DNA from 2 places in the Serratia sp. GW822-FHT06D09 genome. Region 2 is predicted to be linked to the other one. Evidence: predicted binding sites of a transcription regulator. Region 2 holds the regulator's gene; the other holds the start of a gene.
The links. The regulator LexA, encoded in region 2, represses DNA repair genes until DNA is damaged. The targets are predictions, from matches to a motif close to TNCTGTATGTACATACAGNA.

Region 1 (3,409 bases), on a different contig from region 2:
TTTGATACCTTTAACTTCGATCTCTACGCGACGATCTGGTGCCAGGCAATCGATCTGTGCTTTGGTAGCACGGCCAGCTTTGTAGCCACAGGTGTTACCAGTGACGGAATCAGCTTCGCCCATACCACGTGCAGAGATTTTGTCTGAAGGAATACCTTTAGATACCAGGTAGTCAACAACGCTTTGAGCGCGTTTTTCAGACAGTTTCTGGTTGTACTGGTCAGAACCAACGGCGTCAGTGTAACCCAGAACTACAACAGAACCATCTTTAGGATCCATGGAGCTCAGCTGAGTGTACAGCTGGTCCAGAGCCTGTTGGCCTTCTGCTTTCAGAGTGGATTTGTTGAAGTTGAACAGCACGTCAGACTTCAGAGTGAAACGCTTGGTTTCAACAACTGGAGCTGGAGCCGGAGCTGGTGCTGGAGCAACAACATCATCCTGACCGAAACGGTAAGAAACACCCAGGCTCAGCATGGTGTTGTCTGGACGTGCGCCGACAGTACCTGCATCACCGATGTTGCTAACGAATTGGTAGTCCAGGCGAGTAGCCCAGTTTTTGGTCAGTGCGTACTCAACACCCACTGCAGCCAGCGGAGAAACGCCAGTGTCGTGGTCGCTCAGACGAGTGCCATTGCCGTAGTTAGCTTTGGAATCTGCACGCCATACCATACCACCCAGACGAGTGTAGATGTCCAGATCGTCGATGATTGGGTAGCTCAGTTTAGCTGCCAGTTGAACGCCCTGTGCTTTGAAAGCACCGTTGTTCACGCTGCCTTTGTAAGGCATACGGCCAAGCCAGTCATAGCCCAGCTCGAAGCCCAGGTATTGGTTCGCCTGGTAACCCAGGAACGCGCCAGCACCCAGTTGATCTTTATGGTTCGGACCATTGCCGATACCATTCTGGTAACCGTTGCCGTAGAAACCAGTGTCATGGTACTGGGACCAGCCCAGTTTAGCACCGGTGTACCAGGTATTATCTTTTGGGGCGGCTTGCGCTACGGTAGCGAAACCAGCCAGTGCCACTGCTAATGCGATAGCTGTCTTTTTCATTTTGCGCCTCGTTATCATCCAAATAGGCAATGAGCTTTAAAGCTGTTTTAAGCCCTTGGTTAAATTCCTTCGCCAAGGTTTGAGCCCTCGTTTGTTACTCGGCCAGTTTATCTGGCGTTATAGAGCAACCTTGGCGATGTAAAGTCTACAACGTGGCGCGAAAGTTACAAGTGTGATGTGATAAAGCTCTAAAAAAAAACGCGGAATCGTACATATTTACTAACATTAACCGGCAAAAAAACGAGCAATCCAGCCTTCGTTTTGGGCCGCGGAACCGCAGCCGCACTCGCTTTTCCCCTGATCCCATAAAGGTTCCCTTGAAGAACGATGAAAATGATGGGAAAAATCCTAAATTTACTTAATGATACAAAGAAGAGTGAATTTTTAGGGTGGAACACTGTCCGTGAATCGGGTTTATGTCACGTTGAGGACGCATAATGAACCCATAAGCGTTACCTAATTCTGCCGCGCGTCTTAATTTTAGACGATCTTCTTCCGTAAGATCGGGTAACCAGCCGAGTACGACACTGTAATTTCCCGTCAGTAACGCTTTTTCCATCGCTTCGACCGTGTCCAGCGGACTGATTTGGCTCAGCTGCACCACTTTCCCAACCGGCAGGCCGGACTGCTGTAGCCACCTTTTACTCAGCTTTTGCTGTGGGGTCAGCCATAACAACCAGCGCGACTGCATGCCCAACTGCTGTAGCAAAGGCAGCAACAATTGCGCCACTGCGGGCTGATGCTCGTTGTAAACAAGTTCACTGATAAGGCCATTTTTGTTGCCGGCATCTGTGTTTTCTGCAGCATTGTTCACCGCAAAAGAGGTGTGGCTGAAATGGGTTTTGTAGAGTGATTGAGTACGCATAAAGTATCCCGCCCGTAGTGTCACTGTATGTTTATACAGTACATCCAGTTGTCAGTAAGATCAACCCAAATCTTCGTAGCACCTCGCATAATTGCGATCATTTTTTATACGGCAGAGTTTTGTGATTGGCATGCCCATGGATAGTGCGTATTTTTCTAATTACTTGTTCACGTTAGTTTTATTTCATTGATACGGGAAATGATAGAACGCTAACCCACACCAGGAGGACGTTATGAAAGGGAAATCAATGGGAAGGATCGCACAGGCCAAGGCCTGTTTTTGCGCATTGGGCACTATCACTACTCGCTCGCAGTTCGGGGGCTACGGGGTACTGGCCGACGGCATCATGTTCGCGGTTATCGCTGAAGGAGAGCTTTATCTTCGCGCTACGGAGGGGCTGGAATCGGTCTTTCGCTCACGCGGTATGGTCAATATGGTTTACTCCAAACGCGGTGTGCCTATCACTATGCGCTATTACTGGGTAGATGAGACCTTGTGGCGTGATAGGGATGAACTGGTTGGGTTAGCCTGGCAGGCCATTCGCGAAGCGCGTCGGGAGCAAGAGATTAAAGCGGACAACCAGAGTCGGTTAAAAACCTTACCGAATATCGACATCAATATGGAACGTTTGCTGTGGCGAGCCGGTATTCGTAATGTTTATGATTTGCGGTTAAACGGGGCCAAGCGCAGTTATCTTCGGCTACTGCAGCAGCAAAAAAATTTGGGGTTGCGGGTGCTGCTTTCATTAGGCGGGGCCATCGCCGGCTATCATCACGCCGCTTTGCCTTCGGAATTACGCAGCGAGCTGACGCACTGGTTTGAGCGCACCATGATGTTGCTTAGCCACGGCCATAACCCAAGAGTCCAGGGCCTTATGAAAGGCCCTGAATGATTATGCCGATTTACCTATTTGCGCATTCAGCATCGTGAGTTCCGGCAAGAGCTCAATCACCAGCCCAATCTGCTGCAACACCAATTGATCTTTGCTTTCCGGTTCCGGCGCCGCGTGTTGAATTCGTTCAGCCAGGCTTTCCAACGCCTGAGTGATGCGCCCACTGTCCTGCTCTTCTTGATGCAGGGCGCCATCGACATAACAGACAGCATCATTCAGCAGATCCAGGGTCGCAGGATTATTCAGGCGTTCACGGTGTGCCCCCAACGCCGAGATATAACTCAATAAGGTGTGGTTCAAACACAGCAGACGGAAGGCCGCATCCTGAACGTCTTTATTGGCTTTGGGATCGGCAGACATATTTGAAATCACCGATGCCAGCTCCGCGTCACTGTTGTGCGCATCCCGCCGAGCGATACGGTAGGACAGGCCGTTGTCTTTTCCCTGATGGTATTGCACCAAAATGGCATCCAGATAACGGCAGTTGGCGTTCAGCGTCTTACTGACCACCGTGGGTAATTGCCGGAACTTCCAGTCAGGCCAGATAAAGCTAACTGCGGCCCAAGCGATGGCGCAACCCAGCAGCGTGTCGTAAACGCGCG
Region 2 (3,409 bases):
CCATGATTGCCCAAGACGGGTACGGTCAGCAGCGTCAAACCATAGCCGGCCGCCGCCACTGCCATGCTGTTGCGCATTTCTGCTCCTCGTGTGGCGCCAATAAACATGCCGTCCAGCAAATAGCACCATACGCCCACCAATGGCAGCACCACCTGCCACGGCAGATAGTGGCCGGCCAGCGCACGCAGTTCCGGTAACGAGGTCAAGGCGGCGATAATATGCTGACCGGCAACGGCATAAACCAGGCCAAAGGCCAACGCGACCAGACAGGCTTGTCGGCAAGCCGCACGCCACACCTTGCGCAGTTGGCTATCGTCGCGCGCGCCATAGGCATGGCCAGAATGCGCTTCAACCGCGTAGGCAAAACCGTCGAGCGCATAGGCGGTAAAGGTCAGTAAGTTCATCAGCACCGCATTCACCGCCACCACTTCGCCGCCAAGCCGGGCACCGAAGATGGTCAAAGAAGCGAAACACAGCTGCAGCAGCAGGGAACGCAGCATAATGTCGCGATTCAGCGCCAGTAAACGCCGCAGGTTGCCACGCCAGGCAGTGCGCAGCATCGGCATGGAAATGCCACGCAGGCGCATGACCCGCCAGGACAGCCATAAGCCCAGCAGCAGCGTGGCATACTCAGAAATAGCGGTCGCCGTCGCCGCACCTTGCACGTTCCAGCCCAGCCCCATCACCAGCCAGATATCCAGTACAATATTCAATAAGTTGCCGACAATCAGCAGGATCACCGGCGCACGTACGTATTGCACGCCAAGCAGCCAGCCCAGGATAACCATGTTCGCCAATGCCGCCGGTGCGCTCAGCCAGCGGATCTCGAGGAATAATCGGGCCTGCTCCAGCACCGCCTCGTCGCCACCGACGATTTTCAGCGCCAGTTCGATCAGCGGATGGCGCAGCAAGACAATGGCCACACCGGCCAACGCCGCCAGCAGCAGCGGTTGCATAAAGGCGCGCGCCAATCCCTGTGGGTTTTGTGCGCCCAGAGCCTGCGCAGTCAGACCGGTGGTGCTCATACGCAGGAACAACAACAGCATGAACAGGAAGCTGGTCGCCATGGCTCCTACCGCCACACCGCCCAGATAAACAGGGCTGTCGAGGTGACCGATCACTGCGGTATCCACCAGCCCAAGCAACGGCACGGTGATATTGGAGAAGATCATTGGCAGCGCCAGGCGCCACAAGGCTTTATCGGTATCGCTGGTGAAGGCGGAGAGCAGGCGCATAGTGAAATGTTCCCGTGGCAATGCGGTTTTAATCGGTCAGAAATGACATCGCCCCAGAGCTGGGGCGATTTAAATCAAAGGGCAGCGTGCAGGCTTATGGGTTAAACCCAGTCGCCGTTGCGGATCACGCCGACCGCCAAGCCTTCAATGGTGAAGTTCTGCTGACGCAGATCAACCACAATCGGCTGGAACTCACTGTTTTCCGGTAGCAGCTCAACCACGTTACCGTGCTTTTTCAGCCGCTTGACCGTAACTTCATCTTCGATGCGCGCCACAACCACCTGGCCATTACGCACGTCCTGAGTTTTATGCACCGCCAGCAGATCACCGTCCAGAATACCGATATCACGCATCGACATACCGTTAACCCGCAGCAGGAAATCCGCGCTCGGTTTGAACAGGGAAGGATCCACCTTGTAGTGACCTTCGATATGCTGCTGCGCCAGCAGCGGCTCACCGGCAGCCACGCGGCCAATCAGCGGTAAACCCTCTTCATCTTCCATCAGCAACCGAATGCCGCGCGAAGCGCCGGAGACGATTTCGATGACGCCTTTACGCGCCAGCGCTTTCAGATGTTCTTCTGCGGCATTTGGCGAACGGAACCCCAGACGCATGGCGATCTCGGCACGCGTCGGCGGCATGCCAGTGGACGAAATATGATCGCGAATCAGATCATAGACCTCTTGCTGTCTGGTAGTTAGTGCTTTCATTCCGCCCCCTGTTTGTTTATACAGTCTTGCTGTGAGTATATACAGGTAAGTGCGGCTTGGGAACCGAAGAATGAATAAAAATCAGGGATTAGCGACCCGGATCGCAACGAGCTTGCTCTGCTCAGACAAAGTGCTGCCACAGGACCGCGGCCCAAACAAACAGCGCCAAAATAACCGCCAGCAAAACTGCCGCCGACCCCATATCCTTGGCCCGGCCGGACAGCTCGTGATACTCGGTCCCCACCCGGTCAACAATCGCCTCAATCGCGCTGTTGAGCATCTCGACAATCATCACCAGCACCACCGACCCAATCAGTAAAATGCGCGCTATCGCACCCACGTCCAGCCAAATCGCCAGTATGATAGCCAGCACGGTCACCACCAACTCCTGGCGGAACGCCGCTTCGTGCTGCCAGGCAGCGGAAAAACCTTTATAAGAGTAGCCGGCGGCTTTAATAATACGGGTCAGGCCGGTTGCTTGGTTCGTCATGTTTTTAGTGCCTTTCGCAGAGGTAAGTCATAATTAAACAGTCTAGGCCAGGAAGCGCTCACGGCTCCCGGTTTTCCAACACCACAGATCTGCTACCCGGTTTCTGGTATGCTTGCGGCGCATTGCTAACAAGAGGCTTCACGTTGTTATGTCAGGTTGGCGTAAAATTTATTATAAACTATTGAATTTACCACTCAAATTGTTGGTAAGAAGTAAGGTTATCCCTTCAGATCCGGTCACGGAGTTAGGGTTGGATCCCTCACGGCCGATTTTGTATGTTTTACCTTATAATTCCAAGGCGGATTTACTGACGCTGCGCACCCAGTGCCTGGCGCAGGATTTGCCCGATCCTCTCGAACCGCTGGAAATAGACGGCACCGTGCTGCCCAGCCACGTGTTTATTCACGACGGCCCGCGCGTATTCCGCTACTACACGCCGAAAGAAGAGTCGGTAAAACTGTTCCACGACTATCTGGATCTGCACCGCAGTAACCCGGATCTCGATATTCAGATGCTGCCGGTTTCGGTGATGTTTGGCCGCTCTCCGGGGCGCGAAGGCCACGGCACACCGCATCTGCGCTTGCTAAATGGCGTGCAGAAATTCTTCGCCGTGCTGTGGCTCGGCCGCGATAGCTTTGTGCGCTTCTCCAATACCGTTTCGCTGCGCCGCATGGCGACCGAGCACGGTACGGACAAGATCATCGCGCAAAAGCTGGCTCGCGTAGCCCGGATGCACTTCTCACGTCAGCGTCTGGCCGCCGTAGGCCCAAGCCTGCCGGCCCGTCAGGACCTGTTCAACAAGCTGTTGGCGTCCAAAGCGATCGAAAAAGCGGTCGAAGACGAAGCGCGCAGTAAAAAGATCTCCCACGAAAAAGCCCAGCAAAATGCCATTGCATTGATGGAAGAGATTGCCGCCGACTTCTCTTACGAGACGGTGCGCCTTTCCGACCGCGTGCTGAGCTGGACCTGGAACC

Region 1: a site for LexA is predicted at 1,937-1,956, ahead of sulA (SOS-induced cell division inhibitor SulA). Genes of this name have one in related genera too.

The regions. Positions count from the first base shown of each region.
Region 1 is NZ_JBXALO010000002.1:548,571-551,979, forward strand. Features, by position in the region: gene ompA (porin OmpA) at 1-1,050, opposite strand, end outside; gene sulA (SOS-induced cell division inhibitor SulA) at 1,409-1,915, opposite strand; gene AC1RKG_RS06285 (TfoX/Sxy family DNA transformation protein) at 2,148-2,807, shown strand; gene yccS (YccS family putative transporter) at 2,808-3,409, opposite strand, start outside.
Region 2 is NZ_JBXALO010000004.1:63,637-67,045, reverse strand. Features, by position in the region: gene dinF (MATE family efflux transporter DinF) at 1-1,235, opposite strand, end outside; gene lexA (transcriptional repressor LexA) at 1,337-1,945, opposite strand; gene AC1RKG_RS11285 (diacylglycerol kinase) at 2,067-2,435, opposite strand; gene plsB (glycerol-3-phosphate 1-O-acyltransferase PlsB) at 2,584-3,409, shown strand, end outside.